Regions from separate parts of the Zymobacter palmae genome, predicted to be linked through region 2. Evidence: predicted binding sites of a transcription regulator. Region 2 holds the regulator's gene; the other holds the start of a gene.
What was found. The regulator LexA, encoded in region 2, represses DNA repair genes until DNA is damaged. The targets are predictions, from matches to a motif close to TACTGTNTANNTANACAGTA.

Region 1: the regulator LexA is predicted to act here: its motif matches at 2,596-2,615, upstream of recA (recombinase RecA).

Annotation. Positions count from the first base shown of each region.
Region 1 is NZ_AP018933.1:1,962,732-1,974,034, forward strand. It holds gene alaS (alanine--tRNA ligase) at 1-456, opposite strand, end outside; gene ZBT109_RS08850 (regulatory protein RecX) at 696-1,202, opposite strand; gene recA (recombinase RecA) at 1,354-2,427, opposite strand; gene ZBT109_RS08860 (CinA family protein) at 2,637-3,185, opposite strand; gene mutS (DNA mismatch repair protein MutS) at 3,444-6,041, shown strand; gene fdxA (ferredoxin FdxA) at 6,197-6,520, shown strand; gene eno (phosphopyruvate hydratase) at 7,197-8,492, opposite strand; gene kdsA (3-deoxy-8-phosphooctulonate synthase) at 8,733-9,584, opposite strand; gene ZBT109_RS08890 (CTP synthase) at 9,588-11,237, opposite strand.
Region 2 is NZ_AP018933.1:2,111,182-2,122,484, reverse strand. It holds gene pyk (pyruvate kinase) at 164-1,657, opposite strand; gene topA (type I DNA topoisomerase) at 2,339-4,987, shown strand; gene ZBT109_RS09475 (DUF6586 family protein) at 4,987-5,433, shown strand; gene ZBT109_RS09470 (DMT family transporter) at 5,683-6,015, shown strand; gene ZBT109_RS09465 (HAD-IIB family hydrolase) at 6,138-6,896, shown strand; gene ZBT109_RS09460 (hypothetical protein) at 7,112-7,363, shown strand; gene lexA (transcriptional repressor LexA) at 7,674-8,300, opposite strand; gene ZBT109_RS09450 (hypoxanthine-guanine phosphoribosyltransferase) at 8,719-9,300, shown strand; gene ZBT109_RS09445 (lysylphosphatidylglycerol synthase domain-containing protein) at 9,372-10,364, shown strand; gene thiE (thiamine phosphate synthase) at 10,621-11,289, opposite strand; gene thiH (2-iminoacetate synthase ThiH) at 11,286-11,303, opposite strand, start outside.

The DNA of each region.
Region 1 (11,303 bases), 150 kb from region 2:
GCGCGTTAGGCGGTCTGCCGGTACACCGATCTCATTGATCCAGATGTCGGCGGCTTCGTCGTCAGTGACGTGTACCGTTACCCAAAGGCGATCTTTTGGCAGTTTCAGTACATCTGTCAAGAACGTCCATGCGAACCCAATGACTTCACGCTTGAAATAGTCACCAAAGCTGAAGTTACCCAGCATCTCAAAAAACGTGTGGTGACGCGCGGTGTAGCCAACGTTGTCGAGGTCGTTGTGCTTACCGCCGGCACGGACACAACGCTGCGCCGAGGTGGCACGTACGTACGGGCGTTTTTCCTGACCGAGGAAAACGTTCTTAAACGGCACCATACCCGCGTTCACGAACAGCAACGTCGGATCATTGTTGGGAATCAGGGAGCTGGAATGGACTTCGGTATGACCATGCTGCTTGAAGAATTCAAGAAACGCCTGGCGTATATCTGCGCTTTTCATGTATACCCTGCCGGTAATGAGAATTGCCGCATGACGATGACACTGCCACCGCACTACCATGTCGTACCATTTCATGCAGAAATAGTTTGCGAGTAGGCGATTTTGCCACAGAAAGCATGCACGATTGTAGTGAGTATACCCCCATCAAGGCCCTAATGAAGAGTCCCTGATGCAACAAAAAATACCAATAATCACAGACAAGTTCATCTTGCAGGCGTTTTTTGCAACACTGAGGCAGATTAATTGTCCATTTCCGGCGACCATGCGCAGGAAAGTGCGTGGCGTGTCTGGTCACCATCGAATCCCCTTCCCGCCAGAAAGCGCTGTCGTTTTGCCTTTTCACGCAGATCATTGCCCGGTGCAGAAAATCGAGCAGCAAGTGCCTCGCAGGCCAGCGCATACCAATCCGCATCTGCTGCCTGCAGCGCCGCACGAGCGGCGGCCCCCTCAATACCCTTCAACATTAATTCATTAAGGATGCGACACGGGCCGTGGCGACGCGATATCCGACTGCGCACAAACACCTCGGCAAAGCGTGTGTCGGATTGAAGGCCTTGCTGCTGGAGACTGTCAATTACGGACTCAATCAGCGCCCCATCCTCTGTGCGACGCCCTAGGCGGTCGTGCAACTCAGCAACACTGTAATCACGGCGCGCGAGCAGCCCGACGGCATATTCCATCAGTGTCGTCACCGTTTGCGGTGCCATCTCAGAGGACCGCCGCCAAGGTGATGAACGCTTTTCCATTTTCAACCTCCTTTATCTATTTCCTTACCGCCCGATTTCAGTCTGTTTTTTTGTAACCCGGTCAGGCTCAGCCGTTCAGCAAGACTGATCAAGATACAAAAAAGCCGATGAGGCATAACACCCCATCGGCTTCGAATTACGTCAGTACTGATCAGGCCAGATCGTCGTCGCTCTTTTCCTGCACTTCGACGTCGGCTTCTGCTTTAGCAGCATCGGCACTGTGAGGCTCTGAGGTTTGCAGCAGCTGAGCACGCACCTGATCTTCGATCTCTTTCATAATGTCGAGGTGATCTTCCAGATATTGCGCCGCATTGGCTTTACCTTGGCCAATCTTGTCACCGTTGTAGCTGTACCATGCGCCCGCTTTGTTGATAAGACCGCACTGTACGCCCAGATCAATGACTTCGCCGGCATGGTAGATACCGCGACCATACATGATCTGGAATTCGGTCTGGCGGAAAGGCGGTGCCACCTTGTTTTTCACAACCTTGACGCGTGTTTCGTTGCCCACGACTTCGTCACCCTGCTTGACAGAGCCGATGCGGCGGATATCGAGGCGTACGCTGGCGTAGAACTTCAGCGCGTTACCACCCGTCGTAGTTTCCGGGTTGCCAAACATAACGCCGATCTTCATACGGATCTGGTTGACGAACATGACCAAGCAGTTGGCGTTTTTGATATGCCCAGTGATCTTACGCAACGCCTGAGACATCAGGCGTGCCTGCAGACCTACATGAGCGTCACCCATTTCACCTTCGATTTCGGCACGGGGTGTCAGCGCGGCAACGGAGTCGACGATGATGACATCAACGCTACCCGAACGGACCAGCATGTCACAGATTTCGAGCGCCTGTTCACCGGTATCGGGCTGCGAGACCAGCAGGTCGTCGAGGTTAACGCCCAGCTTAGCCGCGTAACTCGGATCCAGTGCATGCTCGGCGTCGATGAAGGCACAGGTCTTGCCCTGCTTTTGCGCCTGTGCAATGACGGACAGAGTGATGGTGGTCTTACCGGAAGATTCCGGCCCGAAGATTTCGATGATACGGCCATAAGGCAGACCACCGATGCCCAGTGCGATATCCAGACCCAGCGAGCCTGTGGAAACCGACGGCATAACGGTACTCGGCGCTTCGCCCAGGCGCATGACCGCGCCCTTGCCAAACTGGCGTTCGATCTGAGAGAGCGCTGCGTTTAGCGCCTTGGTGCGATTTTCGTCTTGAGCCATGAGTATGTTCCGTTTCAAAAAATGGTTCCGGTACTGGGCGTGCCAGCCCACCTGCCTTCATCGTCAAATGTGGTAAAGGACTTGACGGTTGGAAATTCAAAGCCCCTTGCCCCAGCTGACAAAGGAGTGCGGGCAGCCGACTGCCCATGACACCCCACGGAGCTTGTGACGTGTGTATATATACAGTGGTATTATAGGGACACGCTTTCTCATTGCAATGCAGAGTCGTACTTTTCTTTCATTGCCGAAGCAATATCCGGCTCCTCCTGCAGCAACAACGCCAGCCAAGAACGCAGTCCCTTTAAGGCCGCCAGCACACTGGCCTGACGCACCTGAACGCGATCACCCTCAAAATGGAAACAGTGCGCAAATGCCGTGTCGCCATCACCCCATGCCATCCATACCGTGCCCACAGGCTTCTGTTCGCTGCCGCCATCCGGGCCAGCCACACCGCTCACGGCCACGCCCAGCTTGGCGCCACTGACTCGGCAGCCTCCCGTGACCATTTCCTCGACGACGACTTGGCTGACCGCCCCCTGTGCGCGCAGGCTATCGGCGCTGACATTAACCATCCGCTGCTTGGCGTCATTAGAATAGGTCACGAAGCCACTTTCGAACCAACGCGAGCTGCCGGGAATATCCGTAATTGCACCCGCCACCTGACCTCCCGTGCAGGACTCCACGGTTGTAACGACAATACCCAACTGTCGCGCCAAATGCCCCACTTCTTCCGCTACCTGCATGATCTGGGCCTTCATGATCACTGCTCCTTGCCGATGCCTTGCTGCAGCCTGACCGAATCGTGACTTCTATCCCTAGACAAGCGCCGAGAGTACGAAGCACGCACGCGATCATGTTACCCTTACGGGCTTGGTCAGCCTGCAAATAAAATCCGTCAGTAATGCGAGTGTTCACGATAGCATAACCATCGACGGCAATCTGACCGCAGCGACCACTGTCCGTTCACGGACACGCCACCTTCTTCCACTTGTCAATGTCCAGGCAATAGCACGCTCATGACTTCAAACGCGACACGCCAGCATACGCCAATGATGGCACAGTACCTGAAGATCAAACGAGAACATCCCGACGTTCTGCTGTTCTATCGCATGGGGGATTTCTATGAGCTGTTCTTCGATGATGCCAAACGGGCAGCCGAACTGCTGGATATTACCCTGACCGCTCGCGGTCAATCGGCAGGCAACCCCATTCCAATGGCTGGCGTGCCCTACCACAGCGTAGAATCCTATCTGGCTCGCCTAGTTCGCCTTGGCGTTTCCGTTGCCATCTGCGAACAGATCGGCGACCCAGCGACCAGCAAGGGCCCTGTCGAACGCAAGGTCGTTCGCATTGTGACCCCGGGCACGCTGCACGATGAAGCACTGCTGGATGCGCGGCGCGACAACCTGCTGGTCGCTTTGTGCTGCCACCCTAAACCGCGCACACACGAACCGCAGTGGGGTATCGCTTGGCTGGAAGTGGCCAGTGGCCGTTTCGGTGCTCTCGAAGTGGACGGCGACGGAGAAATGCTGGCCGAGCTGCAGCGCCTATCGCCTGCCGAGCTGCTGGTCCCTGAATCGCTGACACTGCCGGAGTCGATCGACGGTATGCCAGGCCTGCGTCACATGAGCGACTGGCACTTCGATCACGACACCGCTCACCGCCTTGTCTGCGATCAGCTCAAGGTCAATGCATTGGACGGCTTCGGTGCGGGACACTTCGTTCATGGCGTCTGTGCGGCAGGGGCTCTGCTGAACTATGCACGCGATACTCAGCGCGCAGCGTTGCCGCACGTCAATGCACTCGAAATAGAACAACGCAACGATGCGGTCGTCATTGATGCTGCCAGCCGGCGCAATCTTGAGATAGATACCAATCTATCAGGCACGGCGGACAATACGCTCGCCAGCGTACTCGACTCGACACTGACCGCCATGGGGGCTCGTAAACTGCGCCGCTGGCTCAATCGCCCCCTTCGTCAGCAGCAACAGGTCCATGCTCGCCAGCAGGCCGTGCAGCGTCTGATTGACAGCGATCTGCTGACAGAGCTGAGCACTCCGATGAAGCAGATCGGCGACGTCGAGCGCATTCTGGCCCGTGTAGCACTGCGCAGCGCGCGTCCTCGCGACTTGGCCCGCCTACGTGACGCCCTCGTGGCACTGCCCGAAGTAGCGGCGCTACTGAAGCCCATTCCCGATGGCAGCCTACTGGACACTCTGCGCAAGCACATCATTGCGTACCCGCAGTTACAGGACACACTAACGCGCGCTATCATCGACACCCCGCCCGCCGTGATACGTGACGGGGGCGTCATCAAAGAAGGCTTCGACAAGGAGCTGGACGAGCTGCGTGATCTGCACGAACATGCCGGCGACTACCTCGTGCGACTCGAAACCCGAGAGCGCGAGCGTACCGGCCTGTCCAACCTCAAGGTGGGCTACAACCGCGTTCACGGCTACTTCATTGAGCTCCCACGCAGTCAGGCACAGAGTGCTCCCGTCGAATATATCCGCCGCCAAACGCTCAAGAATGCCGAGCGCTTCATCATTCCCGAACTGAAAGAGTTTGAGGACAAGGTGCTTTCAGCCCGCGCCCGCGCGCTGGCCCGCGAAAAGCTGCTGTATGAAGAGCTGCTCGATACGCTCAACGCTTATCTGAATCTGCTGTCGGCAACAGGACAGGCCCTGGCCAGCCTTGACGTATTGATGAGCTTTGCCGAGCGTGCAATCGCACTCGATATGACCTGCCCAACGCTGTCTACAGCCCCCGGCATCGACATCCGAGATGGACGCCATCCGGTCGTCGAACATGTCTCATCGCACCCCTTCGTACCCAACGATCTGCGTTTTGACGATACCCTGCGCATGCACGTCATTACTGGCCCCAACATGGGGGGTAAATCGACGTTCATGCGCCAGAATGCTCTGATCGTGCTGATGGCCTATACTGGCAGCTTCGTACCTGCAAGCCATGCCATCATCGGCCCTATCGACCGCATCTTCACCCGTATCGGCTCGTCAGATGACCTTGCCGGAGGCCGCTCGACCTTCATGGTCGAAATGACCGAAACGGCCAACATTCTTCACAATGCCACAGAATACAGTTTGGTATTGATGGATGAAATCGGTCGCGGCACCAGTACGTTCGATGGCCTATCGCTGGCGTGGGCATCTGCCGAAGCGCTGGCTCAGCGACGCGCATTCACCCTGTTCGCGACGCACTACTTTGAAATGACTGCGCTGGAGCAGCAGATCACCGGTGTTGGCAACCTGCACCTGACCGCCACTGAACACGACGAAGGAATCGCCTTCATGCACCGCGTCGAACCCGGCCCGGCAAGCCAGAGCTACGGTCTTCAGGTCGCTCAGCTCGCAGGCGTTCCACGCAGCGTCATCGAGCGAGCACGCTTCCGGCTGGCGCAGCTGGAAAGCGGTTCTGGTTTACCCGCCGCAACAACAACGGCTATGCATGTACAAGAGCCCACGCCTCAGCAGAATGACCTCTTCACAGCAGAGCCCCATCCTGCTGTGATCGCGCTGACGGAACTGGACGTGGACGATCTGACCCCACGCCAAGCACTGGACGCGCTCTATGCGCTCAAGGCACGGCTATAAAGAACTCCCTATAGCCAAATATGAAGGTCGCTCGGCATGCTCGAGAGTAGCGGAGCGACCGTTTAGGAACAGAGATACCCGCTTCTGGGCGTATCCTGCATATGCAAATATGGACAGCTCTGACTGATTCCCGTCAGAGCACAAGGACCGTCATCATGGCATTTGTAGTTACTGAAAACTGTATTCGCTGCAAGTACACGGACTGCGTTGAAGTCTGCCCGGTAGACTGCTTCCGCGAAGGGCCGAACTTCCTAGTCATTCATCCTGATGAATGCATCGACTGCGCACTGTGTGAACCAGAGTGCCCTGCCAAGGCGATCTTCTCGGAAGATGAAGTGCCCGAAGACCAGCAATCCTTCATTGCGCTGAACGGCGAGCTGGCCGAAATATGGCCCAGCATCACCGAGCGCCGCGATCCGCTGGCAGACGCAGCGCAGTGGGACGGTAAACCCGACAAGCTGCAATATCTGGAACGTTAAGGCTTTTCCAAGTGCGCATTTCGGCTCTACCGACGTGTGCACTTGCCTCCCCCGTTTTCTCTCGTAAGCCAAACAGCCCGCCGTGTCCGCTATAAAAAAGCAGCTTCAACATGCCTGCTTGAAAGCCCCCAGAAGAAAAAGCACATATACAACCAATCCAAACGTACGCAGCCCCAAACAAGACAGGCACGCATTCAATGCCTTATCAAATCAATAAGCACAGGCAAGAAGATAGGCAACGCCCACGCTGCCCTACTGACGCCTGACGCCATTCATCACAACCGTTATCTGCACGCCCTTACTATACATTCAACTTGGCTGTTGGCTGTTGGCTGTTGGCTGTTGGCTGTTGGCTGTTGGCTGTTGGCTGTTGGCTGTTGGCTGTTGGCAGGTGGCAGGTGGCAGGTGGCAGGTGGCAGGTGGCAGGTGGCAGGTGGCAGGTGGCAGGTGGCAGGTGGCAGGTGGCAGGTGGCAGGTGGCAGGTGGCAGGTGGCAGGTGGCAGGTGGCAGGTGGCAGGTGGCAGGTGGCAGGTGGCAGGTGGCACAGAATCTCACCTTTATTTATTTCTGCAAAGTCCATAACGCAAAACCCCGCCTTCCCAAAGGGAAGACGGGGTTCATTACAACTGTCGTGCCAGACTTAGCGGCAGCTAGCCACCACTACGCCTGTAGCAGCTTACTGCTGGCCTTTGATTTCTTTACGGCCATTGTAAGGTGCTTTAGCGCCCAGCTGGCTTTCGATAACCAGCAGACGGTTGTATTTAGCAACACGGTCGCTGCGAGACAGAGAACCCGTTTTGATCTGGCCTGCAGAAGTACCAACCGCCAGGTCAGCGATGAAGGTATCTTCAGTTTCACCACTGCGGTGAGAGATAACAGTGGTGTAGCCTGCATCGTGAGCCATTTTGATCGCTTCCAGAGTTTCGGTCAGAGAACCGATCTGGTTGAATTTGATCAGGATGGAGTTAGCGATGCCTTTTTCGATACCTTCTTTCAGGATCTTGGTGTTGGTTACGAACAGGTCGTCACCTACCAGCTGGATTTTGTTGCCCAGTTTTTCAGTCAGGACTTTCCAGCCTGCCCAGTCACCTTCGTCCAGACCATCTTCGATGGAAACGACCGGGTACTGTTCAGTCAGATCAGACAGGAAGTTAACGAAGCCTTCGGAATCGAAGGATTTGTTTTCGCCAGCCAGGACGTATTTGCCGTCTTTGTAGAATTCAGAAGCAGCGCAGTCCAGAGCCAGAGTAACGTCTGTGCCCAGAGTGTAGCCAGCGTTGGCAACAGCCTGTTTGATGTCAGCCAGCGCTTCAGCGTTGGAACCCAGGTTCGGCGCGAAGCCACCTTCGTCACCAACAGAAGTTGCCAGGCCTTTGCCAGACAGTACTTTTTTCAGGGAATGGAATACTTCAGCGCCGCAACGCAGGGCTTCACGGAAGTTTTTAGCGCCAACCGGCTGAACCATGAATTCCTGGATGTCGACGTTGTTATCAGCGTGCTCACCACCGTTCATGATGTTCATCATCGGAACAGGCATGCTGAATTTGCCCGGCTGACCGTACAGTTCTGCAACGTATTCGTACAGTTCAACGCCTTTGTCGATAGCAGTTGCTTTAGCAACAGCCAGAGACACTGCCAGAATGGCGTTGGCGCCCAGGTTTTCTTTGTTTTCGGTGCCGTCGAGTTCGAGCATTTTGGCATCGATTGCTTTCTGGTCAGCAGCGTCCTGACCGATCAGCGCGTCACGGATTTTGGTGTTGACCGCTTCAACGGCTTTCAGGACACCTTTACCCAGGTAACGGGATTTGTCACCGTCACGCAGCTCGAGGGCTTCGCGGGAACCAGTGGATGCACCAGACGGCGCACAAGCAGTGGCACGTGCGCCACTCTTGAGGACGACTTCTGCATAGACAGTGGGGTTACCACGGGAGTCGAGCACTTCCAATCCACGAATATCGGCGATTTGTGCCATTACAACGCATCCTCATGATTCATACACGGCCCGAGGGCCGCAAGGTTGACTAACGCCTCGTACGCCAGCGGCGTGCGCGACGCAATGAAATTGGCAGGGCTGTCTATTCGACGACACTCACCCGCCCAAGACCATGATCTTACTATGGCCTTACCTTAGCGGGGATGATACCCCCAAACACCTCGGAAGCGCTACGTCGCGACGACTGACCGCACGCATCGCAGCACTTCAATAGTTCGATTACGCTATATCCAGCGTAGGAAAGCCTTTGACTAGATCATCCAGCGCCTTGACCTGAGCCAAGAATGCAGGCAGCTGCGCCAGCGGCAGCGCACACGGACCATCGCACAACGCATGATCCGGGTCAGGGTGGGTTTCAAGGAACAGTCCCGCCAGACCGATAGCAACACCGGCACGCGCCAGCTCGGCTACCTGTTGGCGACGCCCATCAGCACTATCGGCACGTCCACCCGGACGCTGCAGAGAGTGTGTAACGTCAAAAATGACGGGCGCATTCATCGCCTTCATCTCACCGAAGCCAAGCATGTCGACGATCAAATTGTTATACCCAAAGCAGGAACCGCGCTCACACAGCAGCACTTTATCGTTGCCCGCCTCTTCACATTTGCGAATGATGTGGCGCATTTCATGCGGCGCGAGGAACTGCGGCTTCTTGACGTTGATGACCGCACCGGTTTTGGCCATTGCCACAACCAGATCGGTCTGCCGCGCCAGAAATGCCGGCAGCTGGATAACATCGCAAACTTCGGCAGCCGCCTCGGCCTGCCACGTTTCATGAACGTCCGTCAGCACGGGCACACCGTAGCGGGACTTGATGTCCGCCAGCATGGTCAGCCCTTTTTCCAGCCCCGGCCCACGGTAGCTATTGATAGAGCTACGGTTGGCTTTGTCGAAGCTGGCTTTGAAAACGTAGGGCATACCCAACGCACTGGTCGCCTCAACGAAAGCACTGGCGATCTCATCCGCCAGTTCGGCCGACTCCAGTACGTTCATGCCCGCAAACAGCGTCAAAGGCTGGTCGTTGCCGACCTTGCGCCCGCCGATATCAATAATGCGTCCCGTGCCTGACATAGCTTACTGCTCCTGAGCTTGCGCCTGACGCGCCTGGCGATGTGCCAGTGCTGCGTTGATGAAGCCGGTGAACAGCGGATGACCGTCGCGCGGCGTGGACGTGAATTCCGGATGGAACTGACACGCCACAAACCACGGGTGATCCGGCAGTTCGACCATTTCTACCAGTGAATTATCGACGCTGCGGCCGGAGAATACCAAGCCCGCTTTTTCGAGATCGGCCACGAACTGATCGTTGATCTCATAACGGTGGCGATGACGTTCGACGATTTCCGCTGCGCCGTAAACTTCACGTGCCTTGGAACCGTCCTTCAGCAGACAGGTCTGTGCGCCAAGACGCATAGTGCCGCCCAGATCGGAATTCTCTGTACGCTCTTCGATCTTACCTTCTGGCGTGATCCACTCTGTGATCAGACCAACGACCGGGTGCTGAGTTTCAAACGAGAACTCGGTCGACGTTGCATCGGTCCAGCCCGCCACGTGGCGCGCAAATTCGATAACCGCCACCTGCATACCAAGGCAGATACCCAGATACGGAATCTTGTTCTCACGGGCGTAACGCGCTGCGGCGATCTTGCCTTCGACGCCGCGCTCACCAAAGCCACCCGGAATCAAGATAGCGTCTTTACCTTCAAGACGTTCCAGGCCGGTGCGTTCCAGTTCTTCGGAATCGATATAGTCAATGTTGACCTTGACGCGCGTATGGATGCCCGCGTGGATGAGCGCTTCATTGAGCGACTTGTAGGCATCCAGCAGTTCCATGTACTTACCGACCATCGCAATATTGACGGTCTTCAGCGGATTCAGCTTGGCGTCCAGCACCTTGACCCACTCACCCAGATCCGGCTCGGCGGCCTCAAGGCGCAGCTTGTCACAGATGATGTCGTCCAGTCCCTGCTCGCGCAGCATCAGCGGAATACGATAGATGGTATCGGCATCCTGCAGCGGAATGACAGCACGTTCTTCAACGTTGGTGAACAGGGCGATCTTGCGACGTTCGGATTCTTCGATCTCAACTTCGCTACGGCACAGCAGGATATCCGGCTGAATACCAATGGAGCGCAGCTCCTTGACGCTGTGCTGAGTCGGCTTGGTCTTGGTTTCACCCGCCGTACGAATGTAGGGCACCAGTGTCAGGTGCATGAACAGGGTGCGATTGCTGCCCAGCTGTGCACGCATCTGGCGGATAGATTCGAGGAACGGCAGCGATTCGATATCACCGACCGTACCGCCGATCTCGACCAGCGCGACGTCGTAGCCTTCACCGCCCGCGATCACGCGACGCTTGATTTCATCGGTGATGTGCGGAATGACCTGAACGGTGCCGCCCAGATAGTCACCGCGGCGCTCTTTGCGCAGCACGTGTTCGTAGACACGACCAGTAGTGAAGCTGTTACGGCGAGTCATGCGCGAGCGAATGAAACGTTCGTAGTGACCGAGGTCGAGGTCGGTTTCAGCGCCATCCTCCGTTACGAACACTTCACCATGCTGGAAAGGACTCATGGTGCCCGGATCGACGTTGATGTAGGGGTCGAGCTTGAGAATCGTTACCTTGAGGCCGCGCGCTTCCAGAATAGCCGCAAGCGAGGCCGCAGCGATGCCCTTGCCAAGAGAGGACACAACACCACCGGTCACGAAGATATAACGCGTCATGGAAAACCCTGTCAGGTCTGTCCCGCCGAAGAACGGGGAGTGTAAATAAGGAAACACGGATACGCT
Region 2 (11,303 bases):
TTTTCACCACACTACTTAGTTTTTCACCGCTTAGATGCCGTACAGAACACTGAATATAAGAAAAGCCGCCCTTGGTATACCAAGGAGCGGCTTTTCTTTCAGACATGATATCAGCAAGACAGATACCTCACCGCAGTGAGGCATCCGCTATAGCTGAATCATCTCAACCGATGTGTTCACCGATTTCGACGATTTTCATGCTGTTGGTAGTGCCCTGAGCGCAGTGGTGGTCGCCACGAGTGATGACCACGTAGTCGCCTTTGGTGCCCAGACCTTTCTCTTCGACCAGTTCAACCGCAGCGCGGTTAACTTCCGGAGTCGGGTATTTGGAAGCATCAAATTTGACCGGTACTACGCCTTTGTACAGAGACATGCGGCACAGAGTACGATCGGACGGAGACAGTGCAACGATCGGCAGGTCGGAGCGAATGCGAGAAGCAACCAGCGGAGTGTGGCCAGTTTCAGTCAGGCAAGCTACGGCTGCAACGCCTTCCAGGTGGTTGGCAGCGAACATTGCAGAGTAAGCAACGGTTTCGTCCAGACGGTCGAACGTGCAATCCAGACGGTTGTTGTCGCGACGAGCTTCCTGCAGTGCTTCAGCACCCGCAATAGCGCGTTTCATTGCTTCAACAGTTTCGACCGGATAGTCACCAGCTGCAGTTTCTGCAGAACACATGACAGCGTCAGCACCGTCGAGAACGGCGTTACCTACGTCCATGACTTCTGCACGAGTCGGCAGCGGAGCGTTGATCATGGATTCCAGCGCCTGAGTGGCGTTGATAACCGGCGTGTTGTACATCTGAGCACGCTTGATCATGTTTTTCTGTGCGCCGATCAGGCGAGCATCGCCGATTTCAACACCCAGGTCACCACGAGCAACCATGACAGCGTCAGATGCTTTGATGATGCCGTCGAGGATTTCGTTGGTAGAAACGGCTTCAGCACGTTCTACTTTAGCAACGAGACCGATGGTTTTGCCGATGTCGCTCTGGAGGTCGTCGGAGTACTTGTGCAGCAGCTCGCGAGCGTATTCCATGTCAGCAGCAGAACGCGGGAAGGAGATCGCGATGTAGTCGACGCCCAGTTTGATGGCCGTCTGCATGTCGATCTTGTCTTTCTCGGTCAGTGCCGCAGCGGACAGACCGCCGCCCTGCTTGTTGATCCCTTTGTTGTTGGACAGCTTGCCGCCAACCAGGACTTTGCAGTGTACTTTCGGTGCAGCCACGCCAGTGACTTCGAAGACCAGGCGGCCGTCGTCCAGCAGCAGTACGTCGCCTTCGAACAGGTCTTTTGCCAGATCTTTGTAGTCACAGCCGACCTGATGCTCGTCACCATCGGTACGACCCAGGTCCATGTCGATGATGAACGGCTGACCAACTTCAAGGTTGACCGCGCCTTCTTTGAAACGTGCGATACGAATTTTCGGACCCTGCAGGTCACCGAGGATCGCAACGTGACGGCCATATTTGGCAGAGGCAGCGCGTACGGATTCTACGCGTTGACGATGTTCTTCCGGGTCGCCGTGAGAGAAGTTGATACGGACAACGTCGATACCGGCTTTGACCATGGCGTCCAGAATGCCAGGTTTGTCGGTGGTCGGACCAAGCGTCGTCAGAATCTTGGTGCGACGAACGGGTTGTTTCTGTGCTTGCGGCATCAGGTCTTTCTCCTTTGCGCTAAATGGCGTGTCGTAATATTACACGTTTTTGGCATCGAGCGGGGGCGATGATACGCGCCACCAGGTTCACTATCCTACGCACATATTGTCGCAACCCCTGCGGCCCAGTCGGATTATGCTGGGTGGCATGGGGTGTGCCGATGTGCGTCGCTGCTGATGCCTAGAGTACCACCTTTTCCCTGCCACGGAGCGTTGAGCAGGGCTCGGTCCGCGACGCATGGTACTCCAGTGATCGTGATACTCCAGTGATTCAGTATCGGCGAACAGCATGTATAGCCGAGGATATATCGGCAGGTGTTGCAATAAAGGCTGTTCGCATCTATATGGTGTGCTCCAAGAAAAGGGTGTGCAAGCCGTCCGTGACAGTCTTCATCGACCTTAGTCGCCTTTTCATGTGTCGGGCGCTGGCGATGATACCCGTTGTTGGCGGTCAAAGTCATGCCGGATATACCTTTTCGAGTGGTTCCGTGCTATTTGAGGCGTAAGTAAGTGATTCGTTCCTCGTGGAATGTTTATGCGACATGGGCTCAACTCTGCTGTCGGTCTGCCGATGGATGCGCGGTGGCGTCGTAACGTCTGCTAGGGTAGGGTAGGCACATTTATTCCCATGCGCCGCAGCGGAAATCCCGCGGTGAGCGCGCTGCACAGAGATGGAATGCTATGGGTAAGTCACTGGTGATCGTGGAATCGCCGGCCAAGGCCAAGACCATCAATAAGTATCTGGGCGACGAGTTCATCGTGAAGTCCAGTGTAGGTCATATCCGTGACCTGCCGACGGGTGGCAATGATCGGCGTACGACGACGCCGGCAGAGCGCAGCCAGCAGGCTGCGCTGACGCGCAAAATGTCGCCTGAACAGAAGGCCGAATACAAGCTGCGCAAACAGCACGAGCAGTTGATTCGTCGCATGGGCGTCGATCCTGATCATGATTGGGAAGCGCACTACGAAATTCTGCCGGGCAAGGAAAAAGTCGTCGACGAACTGAAACGTCTGGCCCGCAAGGCCGACGCTATCTATCTCGCAACCGACCTTGACCGCGAGGGGGAAGCCATTGCTTGGCACCTTCGCGAGACCATCGGTGGTGATGAAGGCCGTTTCCGGCGTGTGGTGTTCAACGAGATCACTAAGAACGCGATCCAGCAGGCCTTCCAGTCGCCGGGCGAGTTGCAGATGCCACGCGTCCGCGCCCAGCAGGCACGGCGTTTCCTCGACCGCGTGGTGGGCTTCATGTTGTCGCCGCTGCTGTGGGGTAAGGTGGCCCGCGGATTGTCAGCCGGCCGCGTGCAGTCGGTGGCGGTGCGTCTGATCGTTGAGCGAGAACGTGAGATCCGTGCCTTCGTTCCTGAGGAATTCTGGGACGTCATGGCGCGTCTGCGCTATGGCAAGGACGACGTACTGAACTTCGAGCTCGTGCGCCAAAACGGTGAGCCGTTCCGTCCTGTTAGCGAAGAAGAGACACTGTCGCGCATCGCGGGGCTGTACGATGCGACTCTGGCGATCACCAAGCGTGAAGACCGCCCGACGTCCAGCAAGCCCGGCGCTCCCTTTATTACGTCGACGTTGCAGCAGGCGGCAAGTGGTCGCTTAGGCTTTTCGGTCAAGAAGACCATGATGCTGGCTCAGCGCTTGTATGAAGCGGGCTATATCACGTATATGCGTACCGACTCCACCAACCTGTCACAGGATGCCGTGGAGCAGGTGCGTGATCATATCGCTGCTGAATATGGCGATGCGTACCTTCCCGACGCTCCCGTGCGCTATTCCAGCAAGCAGGGCGCACAGGAAGCGCACGAGGCGATCCGCCCGACCGACGTGAAGCGTGCGACCTCGCAGCTGAGCGGCATGGAACGTGACGCGGAACGCCTCTACGAGTTGATCTGGCGCCAGTTCGTGGCCTGCCAGATGGTGCCTGCGCGCTATCTGTCGACGGCGCTGACCGTAGATGCCGATGGCTACACACTGCGTACGCGCGGCCGCGTACTGAAGTTCGACGGTTATACGCGCGTGCTGCCGCCGAGCAGCCGCAGTGCGGAAGATCAACAGTTACCGGACATCCAAGAAGGCACGGCGCTGACGCTGGATGGTCTCGACCCTGAGCAGCACTTCACCAAGCCGACGGCGCGCTACACCGAGGCCAGCTTGGTCAAGGAGCTGGAAAAACGCAGCATCGGTCGCCCATCCACTTATGCGTCGATCATCTCGACCATTCAGGATCGCGGCTACGTGCGGCTGGAGAACCGTCGTTTCTACGCCGAGAAGCTGGGCGAAATCGTGACCGACCGCTTGGTCGAGTCTTTCCAGGATCTGCTTGATTACAGCTTTACCGCGCGTATGGAAGGCAGCCTAGACGGTGTCGCCGAAGGCCAGCGCGACTGGCTGCAGTTGCTCAATACGTTCTATGGCGATTTTAAGGCCGAGCTCGACAAGGCCAGCGGCGATGACGGTATGCGCCCCAATCAGCCGGTCGATACCGATATCAAATGCCCGGACTGCGGTCGTCATATGCAGATCCGTACGGCATCGACAGGGGTCTTCCTTGGCTGCTCCGGTTATAACCTGCCGCCCAAGGAACGTTGCAAAAAGACCATTGACCTGCTGCCAGGTGAAGAAGCCGTAGCGGCGGATGCCGGTGATGAAGCCGAAACGGATGCACTGCGCGCCATGCACCGTTGCCCTATTTGTGGCACGGCGATGGACAGCTATCTGGTCGACGAACACCGCAAACTGCACGTCTGCGGTAACAGTCCTGATTGTGCCGGGTATGAAATCGAACACGGCAGCTTCCGCATCAAAGGTTATGAAGGTCCGACGCTTGAATGCGATAAGTGCGGATCGGAAATGCAGCTGCGTGCTGGGCGTTTCGGCAAGTATTTTGCCTGCACCAACGATGACTGCAAGAACACGCGCAAGCTGCTGAAGAGCGGTGAAGCGGCACCGCCGAAGATGGATCCGATTCCGATGCCGGAACTGGCCTGTCAGAAGGTGGAGGATCACTATGTCCTGCGTGATGGGGCCAGTGGCCTGTTCCTCGCCGCGAGCCAGTTTCCTCGCAAGCGTGAAACGCGGGCACCGTTGGTGCTGGAACTGCAGCCGCATCGCGAAACGCTGCCTGAAAAATACCACTTCCTGCTGGATGCGCCTGTGGCCGATCCGGACGGTCGTCCCGCACAGATCCGCTTCTCGCGTAAGAGCAAGGAGCAGTACGTGATGACTGAAGACAACGGTAAGGCTACCGGCTGGCGCGCCTCTTTCGTCGACGGGCGGTGGGTTGTAGAAGATAAGCGTAAGCCGGCTAAGAGTGCGAAGTGATGGATATTGATCCGTCACGCCGCACCCAGCGCTTGATGTATGATGCTGAGCTGTTGGCATCGCACGCCCTGTCGCTGGACGGGGCGCTGCAGCAGGCCTGTGAATCCGGAGCGCTGGTATTGGCCGAGCAGAGCCTAGCAGCGCTGGTGGCCGAACTGGCGGCGCCCCAATCGCTCGACGCTGGGCCGTGGCAGCAGATGCTAAACGCGCTGCCCGACACACTTCAGGAACGACGTCTGCTGGAGCGTGCATTGCTGACGGCGAACGGTGAGTTGTATGCGCTGTATCTTCGCTTAGAACAGCGGCGTACGGGGCACATCCCGGCAACGGTAGGGTTAATCGCCACCACGCTGTCTGTGGGTGAACGTGTAGCGCAGCTCAAAGATCAGTTAGTCGCATTGCGTGTGCTGGCCAATGGGTTGCGGGAGTCATCGCGCTTCTGCTGAGATGTCGCTCAAGAACATGGCGCTGGGCCGCTGACGTGGCTTGGCACTTCGTAGGTGTCTGTTTATCAAGGCGCTTGCCGTACGGCTTTATCAAGTCGCTAGGGTGAGCGCCTTGAACGTTTGTGTCGGGTAGTTTCTCTTCATCAACATGTAAGACACACCGCGTTAGAGTGGTGAACGCGCATTCCCTGTATCACCGTAATAGGGTATGAAAGGGCTGTTATGACCATCGCTGAAGGAGCATTCGTCATGCAAGGGTGGCTGTTTCTAGTGGTTGCCGTAGTGGCGGAAGTGATTGCAACGTCTGCGCTTAAGGCCAGCAACGGTTTTTCGCGTTTGTGGCCTTCAGTGCTGGTGGTCGTGGGGTACGGTTGCGCCTTCTATTTCTTGTCGTTGACGCTTCGGTATTTGCCGCTGGGTATTGCCTACGCCGTCTGGGCGGGATTGGGGGTAGTGCTGACCACGCTGATTGGTTGGGCACTTTTCCAGCAGAAGCTGGATGCCGCAGCGCTGATCGGTATAGTACTTATTCTGGCAGGGGTGATGGTCATGAATACGTTCTCTTCCGTTCAAGCGCACTGAGCGGCCGGAAAACAATCGCATGGTGCTCTCTATGCACATGCAGGGTTGCCGACGGAGAATATAGCGCGCGATCGTGGGCGGCTACCTTCCTTCTCATCCAGTACGACTTATCAAGGAAAATCATGCGTTACGCTATTTTTGATATCGACGGTACGATCAGTCAGGCGGGGCAACCGATTTCATCTTCCGTCGCCGAGGCGCTGTTGGCGCTGCGCGAACACTATCAGGTGGTTTTCGCTTCCGCACGGCCTGTGCGCGATATGCTGCCGCTGCTGCCAGATGAACTGCATGACGCTGTGATGGTGGGGTGTAATGGTGGGATGGCGTGGCAGCGCGGCGAGTTTATGATCAATGAAAAATTCGACGCCGACAGTGCGGCAAGCATGCTGGGGTGGCTGGATAATGCCCGTGCGGCCTATGTAGTGGAAAGTCACTGGCAGTACGGTTTCTCGCCCATCGCGCATGATTTCCACGACTATGTGCGTTCACTGAACGTCACGTTCCCTCCCGCCGAGCGCGATACAGTGATGGCGCAAGGGGTTAACAAGATCCTGATTCTCGATATGGCGCTGCGGGAACCGCTGTTAGAGTACCTGAGTGCTCAGCCCTTCAATGTCGTCGAAAAGCTCCACCGTTTCGATCACTGCTTCGATCTGATGCCCGGTCAGACCGATAAGGTGAATGCGCTGGATCGGCTGGCGATTGCACCCGAGCAGGCGATTATCTTCGGCAATGACCTTAACGATCAGGCCATGCTGGCCCGCGCAGCACACTCGGTCGTTGTGGGTGAATTCCAGCCGGCCACACCACCTCATCAGCGTGTCGCGTTCGACGAGGTAGCACAGGCCATCACCGCGCTGGCTGACAAGGTCGCGGCTTGATTCGTATCAGCGCTGAACTGTCGAGAAAATGGTAGGGGTATCTGCGCCTATCTACTGGAATATGAAGGCATCACGGTGCTAACGCACCGAGCATGGTGCTGCGGTATTCTTGCGCCTCGCCTGTCGCACGGGCTGCGCTGTCGTGGTACCCTGTGGTCAGACAACGACCATGGCGCTAATCGCTATGGTCGTTTTTTTACCATGAGAGGTGATTCATGATCGACAATGCGATTCTCGAGATCGTAGAGCTTCCAGACGGTGAGGTCGTGCTTCGTTCTACCGATAGCGATGATGAAGCTCCTTTGGTTAGCATTCGATTTTCCGAGCAGGCGCTGGAGCTGCTGCAGCGAAGCCGCTTCGATGTCGCACGGGAAATGATCGACCACGCTATCACGCGTTCGATGCTGTGGGACGGTGACGATACGCTGAGTGAGCAGGACGAAGAAGAGTCGGTGACCGTGCATTAATAAAAGACTGTTTCATAACCTAAGTGATCGCTTTTACCCTTTCTGAAATAGAAGGCTTCTACCGCAATGTTGTGGTTTGAAGGCCCTTCAATGACATGGGTATTGGCGTTATGGAACATGCTCTAAGCAGGTTGCACGATGAGCCGCGCTCAGTAGATAGTGTGCGGGAGTGCCTAGGGGGCGAATCCTAGGTCATGCCGATGATCACCATGATCGGCGCGGCACAGAATAAAAGAAAGGCGGGCAGGCCGATTCACACGGCCTGCCCGCCTTTTGTGTACCTATCTACGGCTAGACGTATCGCGAGGGATCAGTGCAGACCCTGATCGCCGCGGATGACGCCGACCCCGATACCTTCGATTTCCAGCGCATCGCGGGTGACATCCACCTCAATCGGTGCAAAGTCCGGGTTCTCTGCGATCAGGCGAACATGATTGCCCTGACGCTCGAAGCGTTTGACTGTTACGTCATCGCCCAGGCGAGCCACGACGATTTGGCCGTTGTGCACGTCCTGCGTCTTGTGCACCGCCAGCAGGTCGCCATCCAGAATGCCAACATCTTGCATCGACACCCCTTTGACGCGCAGCAGATAATCCGCGCGTGGCGAGAAGAAGTCTGGCGACAGCGGGCAGTAGCGGTCGACGTGTTCGGTGGCGAGAATAGGGCTACCCGCCGCAACCTGACCTACAATGGCCAGCGTATCGGTCGGTGCCGCTTCGTCGCGCTTGATGATGCGGATGCCGCGTGACGCGCCCGCGATCATTTCGATCACGCCCTTGCGTTTCAGGGCGCGCAGATGTTCTTCGGCGGCGTTGGCAGAGCGGAACCCCAGCGCTCGCGCAATCTCTGCCCGTGTAGGTGGATATCCCAGCGTATCGAGCGTCTCGCAGATGAAGTCAAAGACTTCCTGCTGGCGACGAGTGAGTGGTTTCGTCATGACAGGCCTTGTCGTCTTGGATGAAATAATATCTCTGTGATTATATCCAGTGTATTCTGCCACGCAAGTCAATTGCAGCATACGGCGCGTTATGGGGTAGAATAGTCGCCGCACGGGAATGGGGCGCGTTTTGTTCTCATGTGGCATGCGTGAACTTCAGTTCGGCACGAGGCTTCTTTTCTTTGGATCAGAGGGAAAACGTGCCGCCGGGAAAACCTTCCGGGCAAACGCGTGTCCGAAGGACTGTGTATCCGCGCCATCGGCATACCGCCAGCAGCGATAGTGTGCTTGCTCAGGCGGTGCGCCCGCTGTCTCCATGTGCTTCGCTCGTCACCTGACCTGGCTCCGGCTTCGTCAGGTGTTCTGTTTTCGGCATGGTAGTGCCGTATCCCACTTACATTTGAACAAGACTCTGGCAATGCAAGACGATCCGATTTTTGATTCTCATCGCCACGTGCAGGATATGAATGCGCTGATGGCGCAGGCTGACTGTCTGGTCACGCAAGAAGAAGTGGACGCCGCACTCGACGCCATGGCGACGCGCATGACGGAAGTGCTGGGTGACAAATTGCCGCTGTGCTTCTGCGTCATGAACGGTGGCCTCATCACGACGGGTCACTTGCTGACGCGTCTCGGCTTCCCGCTTGAAATCGATTACCTGCACGCGACGCGCTACCGCGGCAAGACCAGCGGTGGGGAATTGTTCTGGCGCGTTTCCCCCGAGCGGCCGATGAAAGGACGTCATGTGGTCGTCATCGACGATATTCTCGATGAAGGTGCCACGCTGGCGGCTATTCTGGAGTACTGCCGCGAAGCGGGTGCTGCAAGCGTCTCCTCTGCGGTGCTGGTCGACAAGAAACATGATCGCAAGGCCGTGCCGGGTCTGAAGGCCGACTTCTGCGGTCTGGAAGTCGAAGACCGTTACGTGTTCGGCTTCGGCATGGACTACAAGGGCTATTGGCGCAACGCGCCGGGTATTTTCGCGCCCAAAGGGCTATAAGGGCGCTTGCCCATGAGCGTGCGCAGTGAGGGCGCTTCGACCGTGACTTTGAATGTGAGGCCTATCTTTCAATGAGCAATCTGTCGAAGCTGTCGAGCCGTCTGATGAAGTATCGCCACCAGCTGGGGGTAGCCCTGATCGTGGCGATCTTCATCGGCGCGGTGTATGCCTGTTGGTCGATGGTCAGAAGCATTAATCTGAGCCAACTGCATGCGGCGCTGATAGCCGTGCCGCCACAGTGGATTGTGGGGGCCGTGCTGGCAGCGGTCGGCAGCTATGTGATGCTGTTGGGCTATGAATGGTCGGCGACGCGCTATGCTGGCGTCAGCGTGCCGTCGAGAGCGCTGGTCATGGCGGGTGTATGCGCATCAGCAGTGGGCAATGCGATTGGGCTGTCAATGCTGTCGGGCGGCGCGGTGCGTTATCGGCTCTACTTTCCTCACGGCATAGAACCGGCCGACGTGGCGCGTATGTCGGCATTCGTCAGTCTAGCGCTGGGCTGTGCGTTGCCACCACTGGCCGCTGTTGCGGCGCTGATTCACGTCGATGCGGCCGCGCAGGCACTGCACCTGTCACGCAGCTGGGTTATTGGCATAGGCATTGCTGTGCTGGTGGGCTATCTGCTGTTGGTTGGCATTCTGGCCACGCGCCGGTCTGCGCACTGTCCGACGCCGTTCACGCGTCAGTTTCATCTGTGGCACTGGCGGTTTCGCCTGCCCAATATGGTGCTGTCCGCGTTGCAGCTGCTGATTACGCTGCTAGATGTCATCTGTGCGTCGGCTGTGCTGTACCTGCTGATTCCGGGCGATATTCCCTTCACCACGTTCATGATGGTGTATCTGCTGGCGCTGGCGACGGGTGTATTGAGCCATATTCCCGGCGGGTTTGGCGTCTTTGAGATGATCATTCTGTCGGCTTTCAAAGGCTCAGTAGGTGAAGCACCACTGCTGGCGGCCATTCTGCTGTACCGCGCGATCTATGTACTGCTGCCACTGGTGCTGGCCTGTCTGGCACTCTTGTGCTGTGAACTGGTTAGGCTGCGGCGGCATCGCCGCACGTCGTAGCACAGCGGACTATCCGTGGCGAGGATAAGAAAAGGCGAGCTCTCCATTGCGGAGGCTCGCCTTTTCTGTTTTTGCCAGTGGTGCGGTGCCGAGCGGTTGATATGCCGCAAGACACGGAGGTCTGGCTGTGCAGTGCTTAGAGCATGTTTCATAACGCTAATACCCATGTCATTAGGAGGATTTCAAACCACAACATTGCGGTAGAAACCGTCTTTGGAAAGGGCAAAAGCAATCACTTAGGTTATGAAGCAGTCTTTTAGTGCGCCTGTTTCCAACGTGTCAGCAGGGCTTTCGCGGCAGCAGCGGGGTCGGGCTGGGCGCAGATCGCACTGACCACGGCAATGCCGTCGGCTTCGGTGGTGGCGATGTCGCTGAGGCGCTCACCGCCGATGCCGCCAATCGCTACGCAAGGCAGGCCGTGCGCGTGTGCGCGTGCCGCCAGATGACGTAGACCGTCGATCCCTAGCACCTTCACTTCCTTGGTCTGGGTCGGGTAGACCGCACCAAGCCCGATGTAGTCCAGCGTACCTGCGGGTTGCGCAAGGGCATAGTCCAGCTCGGCATCGTTGTGGACGCTTAGCCCCAGCAGTCGATCGGGGCCGAGGCGCTGGCGGGCAACGGTGGGGGGCAGGTCGTCCTGACCGATATGTGCGCCTTCGGCATCAGCCGCTATCGCCGCGTTGATATCGTCGTTGACCAATACCGGTACGGCACGCCCAATGGCGTCGATGATGCGGCGCGCGAGTGCGCTGCGCTGCTCCGTAGTGGCGTGCTTGTCGCGCAGCTGGATCAGCGTGGCACCGCCTTCTACGGCTGCCTGGCAGGTGGCAACGATGCGATCATCATCACGTTCATCAAGGCTGATCGTGACCAGGTAGAGGGATAGGTCGAGGTGGGGGCGTGTGAGCGTTGAGGTGACGGTCATGCCTGCTGCTCCTC